Linked DNA regions of Oceanicoccus sp. KOV_DT_Chl. The main gene of each other region encodes a partner of the protein of the gene in region 2 in a complex. Links are inferred from orthologs where the notes say so. Each region holds a gene or a part of one and is shown on either strand. Other genes may lie near its edges.

Region 1 (3,574 bases), on a different replicon or contig from region 2:
GTTTACCGTATGAAACTGCTTGGTGCCGAAGTGATACCAGTGACATCCGGTTCCAAAACATTAAAAGACGCTATGAATGAAGCTATGCGCGATTGGGTCACTAACGTTGATGATACTTTTTATATTATTGGTACTGCTGCAGGACCTCATCCCTACCCATTATTAGTGCGCGATTTTCAGTCTGTCATTGGCCGTGAAGCTAGAGCACAGTGTTTGGAATTAACTGGCCAATTACCTGATGCACTTATTGCTTGTGTTGGTGGGGGTTCTAACGCTATCGGTCTATTTCATCCCTTTCTCACAGATGAAAATGTCGCCATGTACGGTGTAGAGGCGGGTGGCGATGGTGTGGATACTGGCCGACATGCTGCGCCTTTATCCGCTGGTGAGCCTGGCGTATTACATGGCAATCGTACTTATCTGATGCACGATGAAAACGGACAGATCATTCATACTCACTCAGTTTCTGCAGGGCTGGACTATCCAGGTGTTGGCCCAGAGCACTCATGGTTAAAAGATATTAAACGTGTAAATTACGTTGCAATTAATGATGACGAAGCTTTAGCCGGTTTTCGCGGCCTAACTAAAATTGAAGGTATTATGCCAGCGTTAGAATCCAGTCATGCAGTGGCTTATGCTAACAAGCTGGCACCCACTATGGATAAAGACCAAATTATTATTATTAATTTATCTGGCCGTGGCGACAAAGACATTCATACCGTGGCAGGCATCGATGGTATTACTATTTAATCTCGTTGCTTTGGCAACTATCAAGATAGGAGATAATTCTTGAGTCGTATTGCTGCTTGTATGCAAGCGTTACAAACGCAGGGCCGCAAGGCATTAATCCCGTATATTGTTGCCGGTGATCCCAACCCGGATTTTACCTTGCCGTTGATGCATCAATTAGTTGCCGATGGCGCTGATATTCTTGAGCTTGGCATTCCATTTTCTGACCCGATGGCCGAAGGCCCGGTCATTCAGTTAGCCCATGAACGGGCGCTGGAATATAACATCAGTCTACGCGATGCGCTGGCCATTGTTGCTCGGTTTCGTGAAACAAACCAGCATACGCCGGTGGTATTAATGGGTTATGCAAACCCGGTAGTAGTGATGGGGTTTGAACAATTTGCTCAGGCCGCAGCTAAAGCAGGCGTAGATGGTTTATTAACGGTTGATATGCCACCGGAAGAGGCAGGCGCTTTAAATACTGCGCTTAAAGCCTCCAATATTGATAGCATATTTTTATTGGCGCCAACGACAACTGCCGCGCGCATTAAGCACATTGCCGAATTAGCCACGGGTTATCTTTACTATGTTTCGCTTAAGGGTGTTACTGGTGCCGGTCATTTGGATGCTGACTCTGTTCGTAATAAATTGACCGAAATTAAAGCCATTACCAACTTACCTGTGATGGTAGGTTTTGGTATTAAAGATGCTGAGTCAGCCTCTACTATTAGCCGTTTGGCTGAAGGCGTAGTAGTAGGCAGTGCACTGGTTCAAAAGGCTGTGGAATTATCACAACAAAATGATAGCAACGCCATCGCTGGCGCTTCAGCGTTGATTGCCGACATGCGTCAGGCAATGGATGCAGTTTAAACTATACTTATTAACACTTAATTTTAACGGGATAACACGATGAGCTGGCTAGATAAAATACTTCCTACCATTGGTCGTACTGGAGAGCAGGATAGAGATCGGCGCACCAGTACCGTACCTGAAGGCTTGTGGAAAAAATGTGTTAAATGTGAGGCGGTTTTGTATCGCCCTGAACTTGAGAAAAATCTCGATGTTTGCCCTAAGTGCGAACATCATATGCGTATTGGTGCCCGTCGCCGCCTTGCTGGTTTTCTCGATGAGGCTGATCAACAAGAAGTACTGGCAAGCATCGAGCCAGTTGATCGCTTGAAATTCAAAGACAAGAAAAAATATAAAGATCGGCTATCTGCTGCGCAAAAATCAACTGGCGAAAAAGATGCGCTTATTGCCGTGCAGGGTAAAGTTAAAGGCGTACCTGTGGTCGTGGTCGCATTTGAATTTAATTTTCTGGGTGGCTCTATGGGTTCTGCTGTCGGTGAAAAATTTACCCAGGCAGCAAATCTGGCGCTCGAACAAAAAATTCCTTTTATCTGTTTTTCTGCTTCCGGTGGCGCCCGTATGCAAGAGGCTTTAATTTCATTAATGCAGATGGCGAAAACCAGCGCAGTTTTGGAGCGCCTTAAGCTTAATGGAGTACCGTATATTTCTGTAATGACCGATCCGATTTACGGTGGTGTGTCGGCAAGCCTGGCTTTGCTTGGTGATATTAATATTGCCGAACCTGATGCCCGCGCTGGTTTTGCCGGCCCGAATATTATTGAACAAACCATTCGCCAAAAACTACCGCCGGGCTTCCAGCGTAGTGAGTTTTTATTAGCTCATGGTGCAATCGATATGATCGTTCATCGGAAAGATATGCGTGATACTTTGGCCAATCTATTATCCATGCTTACACGGCGTGCTGCTGCTTAGGCGTTTCTTTTTACATGCGCTTTAATCTACTGCAGGACTGGCTGAGCTGGCTTGAGTCCTGCCACCCTTCTGAAATTGAACTTGGTCTAACGCGTGTTGGCACTGTTGCCAGCACCATGGGGCTTGATTTATCTGAATGTAAAGTCGTTACGGTTGCTGGCACTAATGGCAAAGGCTCCTGTGTCGCCAGCTTAAACACATTACTGCGCTCTGCGGGTTACCGTGTGGGCTGTTTTACTTCACCGCATTTTTTAGAATATAACGAGCGAATTGTTGTTAATGACAAACGCGCTACAGATCAACAAATTAGTGCAGCATTTGATGCTATAGATCAGGCTAGAGCTGATATCAGTTTAACGTATTTTGAATTTGGTACGCTCGCAGCATTCTATATTTTTCAGCAAAGTGAATTGGATGTAGTCATTCTTGAAGTGGGGCTTGGTGGGCGATTGGATGCGGTCAATATTATTGATGCCGATATTGCTGTTGTCACTAGCATTGATATTGATCATGAAGAGTGGCTGGGTAATGATCGTGAAGTTATTGGACGCGAAAAAGCCGGTATATTTAGAGCAGGGCGTTACGCTATTTCAGCGGGTTATTCGCCACCTCAATCTTTACAGCAAGCCGCTGCTGAGTGCGGTGCCATACTCTTGCAAGCCGGCGATGATTTCACCTTTAATGCGGATAAAGGCTGCTGGTCCGGACAAAACCTGTCATCTCAACCCATACAATTAACTGCATTACCGGCAGTGCAACTGCCAACCGAAAGCGTTTCGGCTGCTATTCAGGCATTGCATTTACTTGATCTACCTATTGCATCGGTGGATTACCAAGTGCTGGCCGCTACCGCCCTGACAGGTCGTTTTCAGCAGCTTCGTATCGCTGGCAAGCACGTCATCATGGATGTTGCCCATAATCCAGCTGCTGCGACCCATCTTGCTCATCAGTTGCTGGTTAACGTTTGCCAAGGTCGAACATTCGCTCTTTTTGCAGTCATGGCTGATAAGGATATTCCCGGCATTATCTGTGCCATTGAGCCACAGATAGATAGCTGGTATTT
Region 2 (8,414 bases):
AGTGAAATATGTACCGGCTGTTTCATCGGCATTAGCTCGTCACCGCTTAGCTCACCGGCCAGATATTCTGACGGTGAGAATTGGCGGCCGGCGACAATATCGCCATCAAGGTCGGTGAATTGCAGTTCCATGATGGGAAAGCGTTGCTTGAAATCGGCGCGGTTAATGATAATGGCGTCGACCACCAGTGCCTGTTGAGCGTTGGGGTGGCTGCGTACCATCAGGTTTGAGGAAAGGATGCTGTTGATGTCATCCAGGCTTGGGATTTTGCAGCCGATAGTATCGCAGGCGGTAGTTAACAGTGGGCGATAATCAGGGTCGCGGGCTAGTCGGTCAAAATTAAATATCAGATACTGGGCGGCAAACATCAGCAGAGCGATGACAATACTGCTCACCCAGGCTCTTTTGACCCAGCGGGAGTGATCGGTAGGCATTGCCATGATGACAGGTTCGGATTCGATCGCATGCAGCAGGCTATTGTGGTTGCCATGATGTTGACCGATACGCTCGCCAGCCATTAGCGACTCATTGCCAAGGACAAATTCTTCTTCGACGAGACTGGCGGGTTCTTCGAGACTTTGCTCAGAGTCTTCGTGCTCTAGCTCATAACCTTCATCGCTGCGATCATTGAGAATATCCTGTAGCTCGTTATCCATGGCCGGCTGGTCGTCTTCCAGGGCATCAAATAAATCACTAAAGGCATCATCGGCTAATTCTTCTGGCTGTTCATCAGCGGCGGGCTCCTCATATTTGGGTTCGTCCTCTTCCAGTAATTTTCTGGCCCAGGCATCTTCCTGAATGGATTCTTCATCACCGCCGAGATCGTCAAGCTCTTTAAATAAGGAGCTGGACTCCGGTTTTCCCTCGTTAAGCTGGAGAAACGAGTCGCTGAAACCAAACTCTTCTTCGCTATTAATATTGGGCTCTATTTCCAGATCGAGATCGGTATTGATGATACTGTCGCTGATTAAGTAATCGTCTTCATCATCACCTTGCGATTCTGCCAGCGCCAAAGCTTCGTCAGGTTTACTTTCTACGTCTACTTCTGGTTCGGGAGCGAAGGTCGGGCTGTCCTCGTTGTTCGTATCCTCGAGTTCATTCGTGTCGTCAGGTGGCAGGTCTTCCCCGGTGCTAACATCCTGCACAGGCTCATCGCTGCTGGAATCAGCAAGCAGGTCAAAGTCATCATCGGCGAACATGTCATCGTCGAAAATGTTATCCATCCCATCCTGTTCAGGGTCATCATTAAACAGATCTTCATAATCGGGACTGCTGGCGGCTGCAGGCGCGTTGCTTGGTTCTTCTTCAAACAGCGAGGTTTCTGCTGGTGCAGCGGGCTGTGGATTGTTGAGCCAGTGTTCGGGAGCCTTAAAGATATGCAGGCAGGAGCCGCAGCGGACTGCGCCATTGGCAATACCAAGTTGAGCCTCGGTGACTCGAAACGAGGTGTGACAGCTGGGGCATTGGGTGACCTGACTGGTCATAGCGGTGGTTCCTGATGGTGCAGTTAATAAAGATTAAGTGTATCGCTTTTTTCAGAAAAAACGAGGGCTTAAAGCGGCTTTGTTATTTACTTTGTGAAGTCAGGCTGGGGATTGATGTGAGGTTTAGCGTTTGCTGCCAGAGAGCCTGGCCCAATCTTGCTCAAGCACGACTGCATCCATTTCAAACCATTGCAGATAGTGCTGCCGTAACTCTTCTGCCTGACTGGAGATAATTCCGGATAATGCCAGTAGTCCATGCTCGGTGGTTAGTTTGCTGATAGTGGGTGCCAACTCAGCTAGCGGGCCGGCGAGGATGTTGGCAACAGTGATGTCCGCCTGAATATCCGCGGGGGCATCTTCGGGGAGGTAGGTGTGAATATGCTCGCTGGCGATGTTATTGCGGCGCGCATTATCCAAAGTGGCAATCAGCGCCTGCGGGTCGTTGTCGACAGCAATGACTTGCGTCGCGCCTAGGAGTAAGGCAGCGATGCCGAGAATACCGGAGCCGCAACCATAATCCAGAACGGTTTTGCCTTTCACATCGATGCTATCCAGCCATTCCAGACACAGTGCAGTGGTGGGGTGGGTGCCGGTGCCAAAGGCTAAGCCGGGGTCCAGCATCAGGTTTACGTCGTTGGGCTCGGGCGGCTGTTTCCAGCTGGGGCAAATCCACAGTCGTCGGCCAAAGCGCATAGGGTGGAAATTATCCATCCACTCACGCTCCCAATCCTTATCTTCCAGAATCTCCCATCGATAGCTTGGCAGGTGTTGATTGGGGTAAACGCAAGAGTAACTAGCGGTGGCGATGACGGTGGCCTGATCGGTATCTGTGTCGGCAGTGAATAAGCCGGTGATGCGGGTATTGTTCCAGAGCGGTGTTTCGCCCACCGCAGGCTCCAGAATCGGTTGGTCGGCGTTATCTTCCATGGTGACCGAGACTGCGCCAGCCGCTAGCAATGCATCTTCGACCGCTCCGGTTTGTTCGCGGGTGGTTTGCACCCGCAGTTGTAGCCAGCTCATTGTTATTGCATCAGTCTGAATGCTGCCGGTAAAGTGGAGAGGACTCTACATTCCAAGCTTTTTCTCCAGATAATGAATGTTGACACCACCTTTGCGGAAGGCGGTATCCCGGACCAAATCCTGCTGTAAAGGAATGTTAGTGCGGATACCTTCGATGACCGTTTCATCCAGTGCAACGCGCATGCGATCCAGAGCCGTAGTGCGGTCTTCTGCCCAGGTAATGATTTTTCCAATCATTGAATCGTAATTAGGTGGCACGGTGTAGCCGCTGTACAGATGAGAATCGACTCGCACACCTAAGCCGCCAGGGGCGTGGAACATTTTTATCTGTCCAGGGCAGGGCATAAAGGTTTTAGGGTCTTCTGCGTTGATTCGGCATTCAAAGGCGTGGCCGTTGAGCTTGATGTCTTCCTGTTTGTAAGACAGTTTTTGGCCGGCGCATACGCGAATCTGCTCTTTGATCAAATCCACGTTGGTCACCATTTCGGTGACAGGGTGTTCAACCTGAATACGGGTATTCATTTCAATAAAGTAAAAACCACCGTCTTCGTAGAGAAACTCAAACGTACCCGCACCGCGATAACCAATTTCGATACAGGCTTTAACACAGGATTGATAAACTTCCTGCCGCACATCTTCCGGAATACCGGGAGCGGGTGCTTCTTCTAATACTTTTTGGTGCCGACGCTGCAAGGAGCAGTCGCGATCATACAAGTGGATGGCGTTACCCTGGCCGTCAGACATGACTTGAATTTCGACATGACGCGGATTTTCTAAAAACTTTTCCATATAAACCGTACCGTCGCCGAAAGCGGCGGCAGCTTCTGCGCGGGTCACATGGATGGAATTTAGCAATGCGGCTTCACTCTGCACTACCCGCATGCCGCGACCACCGCCACCGGCGGCAGCCTTGATAATTACCGGATAGCCAATTTCACGGGCGATAGCCAAACAGCGCTCTTTGTTATCAACCGGGAGTGGGCCGTTAGAGCCTGGCACAGTAGGTACACCCGCTTTACGCATGGCTTCAATGGCAGACACTTTGTCGCCCATCAAGCGGATTACATCCGGGGAAGGCCGATAAAGGTGAAGCCGCTCTTTTGTACTTGTTCAGCAAAATCTGCACTTTCAGCTAAAAAACCGTAGCCGGGGTGGATGGCCACCGAGTCGGTTACTTCAGCTGCGCTGATAATGGCTGGTATATTGAGGTAGCTGAGGGGTGACGGAGCGGGACCGATACAAACTGACTCGTCAGCGAGTCGCACGTGCATTAGGTCTTTATCTGCTTGTGAGTGCACCGCTACAGTTTTAATGCCCATCTCTTTGCAGGCGCGCAAAATACGGAGTGCGATTTCGCCGCGGTTGGCGATAAGAATTTTTTCCAACATGAAACTATTTCCAGTTTGTCGCTTGCGGCCACATTAAAGAGAGCGTGGCAGCTGCATAACCCAATAAGTCAGGACCTTATTAAATCTATTAATAACGGTCGCCAGTAATTGCTTTTAAACTATGGTGACCAAAGGTTGATCAAACTCTACGGGTTGGCCGTCTTCAACCAGTACGGCCTCGATAACGCCGGCTTTATCCGCTTCAATTTGGTTCATCATTTTCATCGCTTCGATAATGCAGATAACATCGCCGACTTTAACGTGCTGGCCAATCTCAACAAATTTTGGCGAGCCGGGTGAGGCAGCAGCATAAAAAGTACCGACCATGGGTGATTTAACCAGGTGGCCATTGCTAGCGGGTGCTGCTGCAGCTTCAGTGGCGGGTGCTGCTGCAGCCGGTGCGGCAGCGGGAGCTGGTGCCGCCATCGGCATGGGCATTGGCTGAGGGTAATAAGGCATAGAGGCATTGCCGTTCCGGCTGATGCGTACGGACTCTTCACCTTCTTTTATTTCAATCTCGTCGATGTTGGATTCTTCGAGCAGTTCAATCAGTTTTTTAACTTTACGTATATCCATGACAGTTCTCTTGCTGTGGTGTCTTTAATTAGAATGAATGAGTTAGGGGTCGGTTTTGCTAATCGCTGCCTGTAGCGCTAATAAATAGCCCTGGCTGCCCAGTCCGCTAATCACACCGACGGCAATGTCAGAGAGATAGGAGGTCTGGCGAAATGCTTCACGTTTGTAGACGTTGGAAATGTGAACTTCAATAAAGGGTATGTTGACGCCTAATAACGCATCGCGCAGCGCAATGCTGGTGTGAGTGAATGCGCCGGGATTGAAGATAATGAAATTAATACCTTCATTGCGGGCGGCGTGGATGCGCTCAATAAGTTCGTACTCCGCATTACTTTGCATGGTTAGCAAGTGGTGGCCAGCAGCGATAGCGGCGTCGGTTAAGTCCCGGTTGATGTCATCCAGCGTATCTGAACCGTATACTTCAGGCTCACGACTACCGAGCAGGTTGAGATTGGGGCCGTGGAGTACCAGAAAAGATGCCATGATTTGATCCTGATTTGCGCCTTTATTGTATCTAGATTGATCCTGGCTAGTGCCGCGAATGACTATCAAGCTAACTCGTAATGGCTAGTTGGCGCGATTCTGCCTTAAAAAATAAGCCTAGTCCAACTTTTGTTTATTTCAATGCATATAGCAGCAAAATAGCGACAATTGAATGCAAGATTGCCTCAAGTTTGTGTTTGTCTTTAACCTTTTAGCGACAATAGGCGACATGTTCTTCACACTATTTGGGGAGATTGGGGGAAATGTCGACTTTTTCTTAAATAATGCGTCTATCGTCTGTTAAAAGTTGATATATTGACGGTTTTGTAAAAGTTTGACGGTTTGTAAGCCTGGAATTGATAAAAAAATCGTTTCTACGACGATCGCAGCAACTCTAATTAAAAATTGGCTTATAACTAAGAGTTTTAACTATTTTCAGCTGGTGTGGCAGCGGCGATGGCATCCAGTACGATGTCCACGGTCAGAATTTGCGGGAGTAGCGTGCCATGAGAGGCGTTGCCAGCGGGAAACATTATATAGAGGGGAATACCATTGCGGCCATATTGCTTTAGCAAGTCAGTGATTAGTGGATTGTGGTTAGTCCAGTCACCTTTTAGGTAGGTGATCCCGGCGGTTTGCAATGCCTGTTGTATGGTTTGAGTGCTCAGTGTGACTTTCTCATTGGCCAGGCAAGTAATACACCAGTCGGCAGTGATATTTATAAATACGGGTTTGCCTTGTTGCCTTAGTTGCGCCAGCGTCTCGGGTTGATAGGCAATCCAGCTTTGGTCAGCAGTGCTCGCAGTGCTGTTATCCTGTGTGCGCAACATCGGGCTAACCAATAAACTGATGGCAGTTGCCAGGCAGATAGCACTTAAAGTCCGTTTAATAACGCCTCCGGACCAAAGCCATATTGCCAGCGCCAGTATGCTGCAGCCCAACAGCAGTGTCGCCATGCCATTGACCCCTGTCTGATTACCCACTACCCAGCATAACCAGATCGCAGTGATGTAGAGAGGGAAGGCGAGAAATTCCTTTAGATGCTCCATCCAGATGCCCGGTTTAGGGATTTTGGCCAGCAGTTTTGGTGAATAGCTAAGCAGTAATACCGGTAGTGCCATGCCTAGGCCGAGGGCGGCAAACACCAGTACTGCAATTGATTTGGGTTGGGTGATAGCAAAGCCTAGCGCGGTTCCCATAAACGGGGCGGTACATGGGCTGGCGACAACTGTCGCCAGAACGCCACTAAAAAAGCTGCCGCTATAGCCTTGCTTGCTGGCTAGCTCATTGCCAGCGTTCATCCATTGGCCGCCGATGTCGACAAAACCAGATAAGCTCAGGCCCATAACAAAAAATAAATAAGCGAGGCCGGCTACCAGCCATGGTGACTGTAAATGAAAGCCCCAGCCAATTGCTTCGCCTGCTGCCTGAAGTGTCACCAGAATGAAGGCCACTAATACAAAGCTGGCAATTACCCCGGCGCTATACGACCAGCCATGGGTGGTTGGCGAGTGTTGTTTGTCGTTAGCGAAGGCCAATACTTTTAGGCTAAGTACTGGAAACACACAGGGCATTAAATTCAAAATGGAACCGCCGAGTATGGCTAGTAACAGCATATACGGGAGCTGGTTCCAGTTGGTTGTTTTAGTCTCGGGCTGAACTGTGGTGGTTTGGCTGTTTCCTGCATCGATGGCCGCGGGTTTGGTTGTTTCCTGAATGCTAAGCTGCTGGCCGTTGATTTTAAAATATTGTGAGTAAGGGGGGTAGCATAAGCCAGCGTCAGCGCAGCCCTGGCTGGTAACGGTTAATTGAATATTGGTAAGTGCGGGTAGTTTGGGTAGAAAAATATCCGCTTGTTGGTAGTAGACTTCCACGCGACCAAAGTATTCATCTTCTTTTTCCAGTCCGCTGGGGATGATGGCATCGCTGGTCAGCACCTGACCGTTGGCGGAGAGCTGGAAACGAAAGCCATGGCGATATAGATAGTAGTCATCGGCAATTTGCCAGTTCAGTCGTAATTGGCCGTCAGCTTCAAATTCTGCGTTAAGCTGATAGGCTTGTTCTACCGGTAAAAATTCCGGGTCATCACCGAAGTTATTAGTGCTAAAGCTGCTGGAGGCATTGTTATCGAAGTCGTTCTGGGCCTGGCTGTAGCTGCTGTGGAGTATCAGGCTGAAAGCGAGAATAATAAGTCGAAAGTACATAAAATTCCTGAGGGTGTTTGAAAGTATAGTGACGGCAGCTAGCGTTATGCCTTGGGCTGGTAAACCCTTGCTTAGTTCCCTGACTGTTAGTGTCGGTTATTGTAGCGCAATATTGTTTAATAACTGTGGCACCATACCCATTATCTTATTTTATGCGAGTGTCTCAATGAGGTTTAAATGTTGATGTGGATAATGCAGCGTGGCCTGGTTTATAGCCTGCTTGGATTTTCGTTAGTGGCCTGTAATGGTTTTGTGGCAAAGCCGATGCCTGCACCGGTGGTGGAGGCGCTGGTTCAGCCAGAGCCAGCCCGGCAGCTATCAGCTGCCGGGCAGCGTCAGCAGCTTAGGGTGATGCTGGCCAATGCACAGCAAGCGCTGGCTGATGATCGGTTGATGGTGCCTGAGTTTGACAGTGCCTATGATTGGTATCGGCAGGTGCTGGCTGTCGATCAGGAGAATGCCGAGGCGCATTGGGGTATGCATGAAATTACCCGTCGCTACTTGCAGTTGGCGGAGCAGGCATTCGATAGTCACCGATTGGGTTTGGCAGAACAAATGCTGCGGCGTGCAGAGATGATTGCTGCTAACCCCCTTACCACAGAGGCGATTCGCCAGCGTTATAAACAGACAGTACGAACAGGTGAAGTATTGCTGCCGGTTGGTGCATTGTCGGCGCGTAATGAACTCATTCAACAGCAGCTAGCTGAGTTGGCGCAGCAAGCACGGGCTAAGCAGTCGCGATTATTAATTGTTGCTCGCAACGATGCGGAGGGGCGTTGGGTGTATCAACAGATGCGTTCAGCAGTGGACGGTTTTCGTCTGCGGGGTAATATCGAAATCGGGCAGGTGCCGCGTATTGTGTTATTGGACTTGGACTAAAATTGATTTAAGTTTGCCATAGTGATCGTGTAATAAAGCATAATAAGCGTGTTGGTAATAAGGTATAGTAGCCATCAGGTTTTAAATATGAGAGGTGCCATTTGTCAGTTTTTCGTTTTGTTTTGTTTGCTGGTATTGGTTTGTGCTGGTCGTTAATAGCGAGTGCGCAGCTAGTTATTAAAGACGGTTATGTGCGCGGGTTACCCCTGGCCAGCCCAATACAGCGGCATTTTTGCGAGTGTTGAATGCTACCGATCGACCGCTAAAAATAGTCAATGTAAAAAGTCCCAGTGCAGCGAAAACTGAAATCCATAGGCATATACATAACGACGGTATGATGCGAATGGAAAAAGTGAATGATATTACAGTACCGTCTACCA

The links. Proteins that work in one complex are often made in the same cells at the same time.
Region 1: the proteins of accB (region 2) and accD are in contact, whole or in part, in a solved structure (PDB 8UXZ), measured with the Escherichia coli proteins. The link is inferred for Oceanicoccus sp. KOV_DT_Chl from one-to-one orthologs.

Annotation. Positions count from the first base shown.
Region 1 is NZ_FQLF01000004.1:302,530-306,103, reverse strand. Bases 808-3,574 are described here. They hold accD (acetyl-CoA carboxylase, carboxyltransferase subunit beta), read left to right. Parts: upstream 808-1,638; coding sequence 1,639-2,511; downstream 2,512-3,574. Other genes in these bases: folC (bifunctional tetrahydrofolate synthase/dihydrofolate synthase), read left to right, coding at 2,526-3,574; trpA (tryptophan synthase subunit alpha), read left to right, coding at 808-1,599. Also shown: trpB (tryptophan synthase subunit beta), read left to right, coding at 1-750; more of trpA, read left to right, coding at 790-807.
Region 2 is NZ_FQLF01000002.1:2,162,824-2,171,237, forward strand. Bases 2,738-5,448 are described here. They hold accB (acetyl-CoA carboxylase biotin carboxyl carrier protein), read right to left. Parts: upstream 4,469-5,448; coding sequence 4,007-4,468; downstream 2,738-4,006. Other genes in these bases: aroQ (type II 3-dehydroquinate dehydratase), read right to left, coding at 4,511-4,951; UNITIG_RS14000 (protein-disulfide reductase DsbD), read right to left, coding at 5,377-5,448. In the rest of the region: UNITIG_RS23605 (DUF3426 domain-containing protein), read right to left, coding at 1-1,484; prmA (50S ribosomal protein L11 methyltransferase), read right to left, coding at 1,608-2,504; more of UNITIG_RS14000, read right to left, coding at 5,449-7,155; UNITIG_RS14005 (hypothetical protein), read left to right, coding at 7,333-8,034; UNITIG_RS14010 (copper chaperone PCu(A)C), read left to right, coding at 8,273-8,414. UniProt on the Escherichia coli protein: This protein is a component of the acetyl coenzyme A carboxylase complex; first, biotin carboxylase catalyzes the carboxylation of the carrier protein and then the transcarboxylase transfers the carboxyl group to form malonyl-CoA.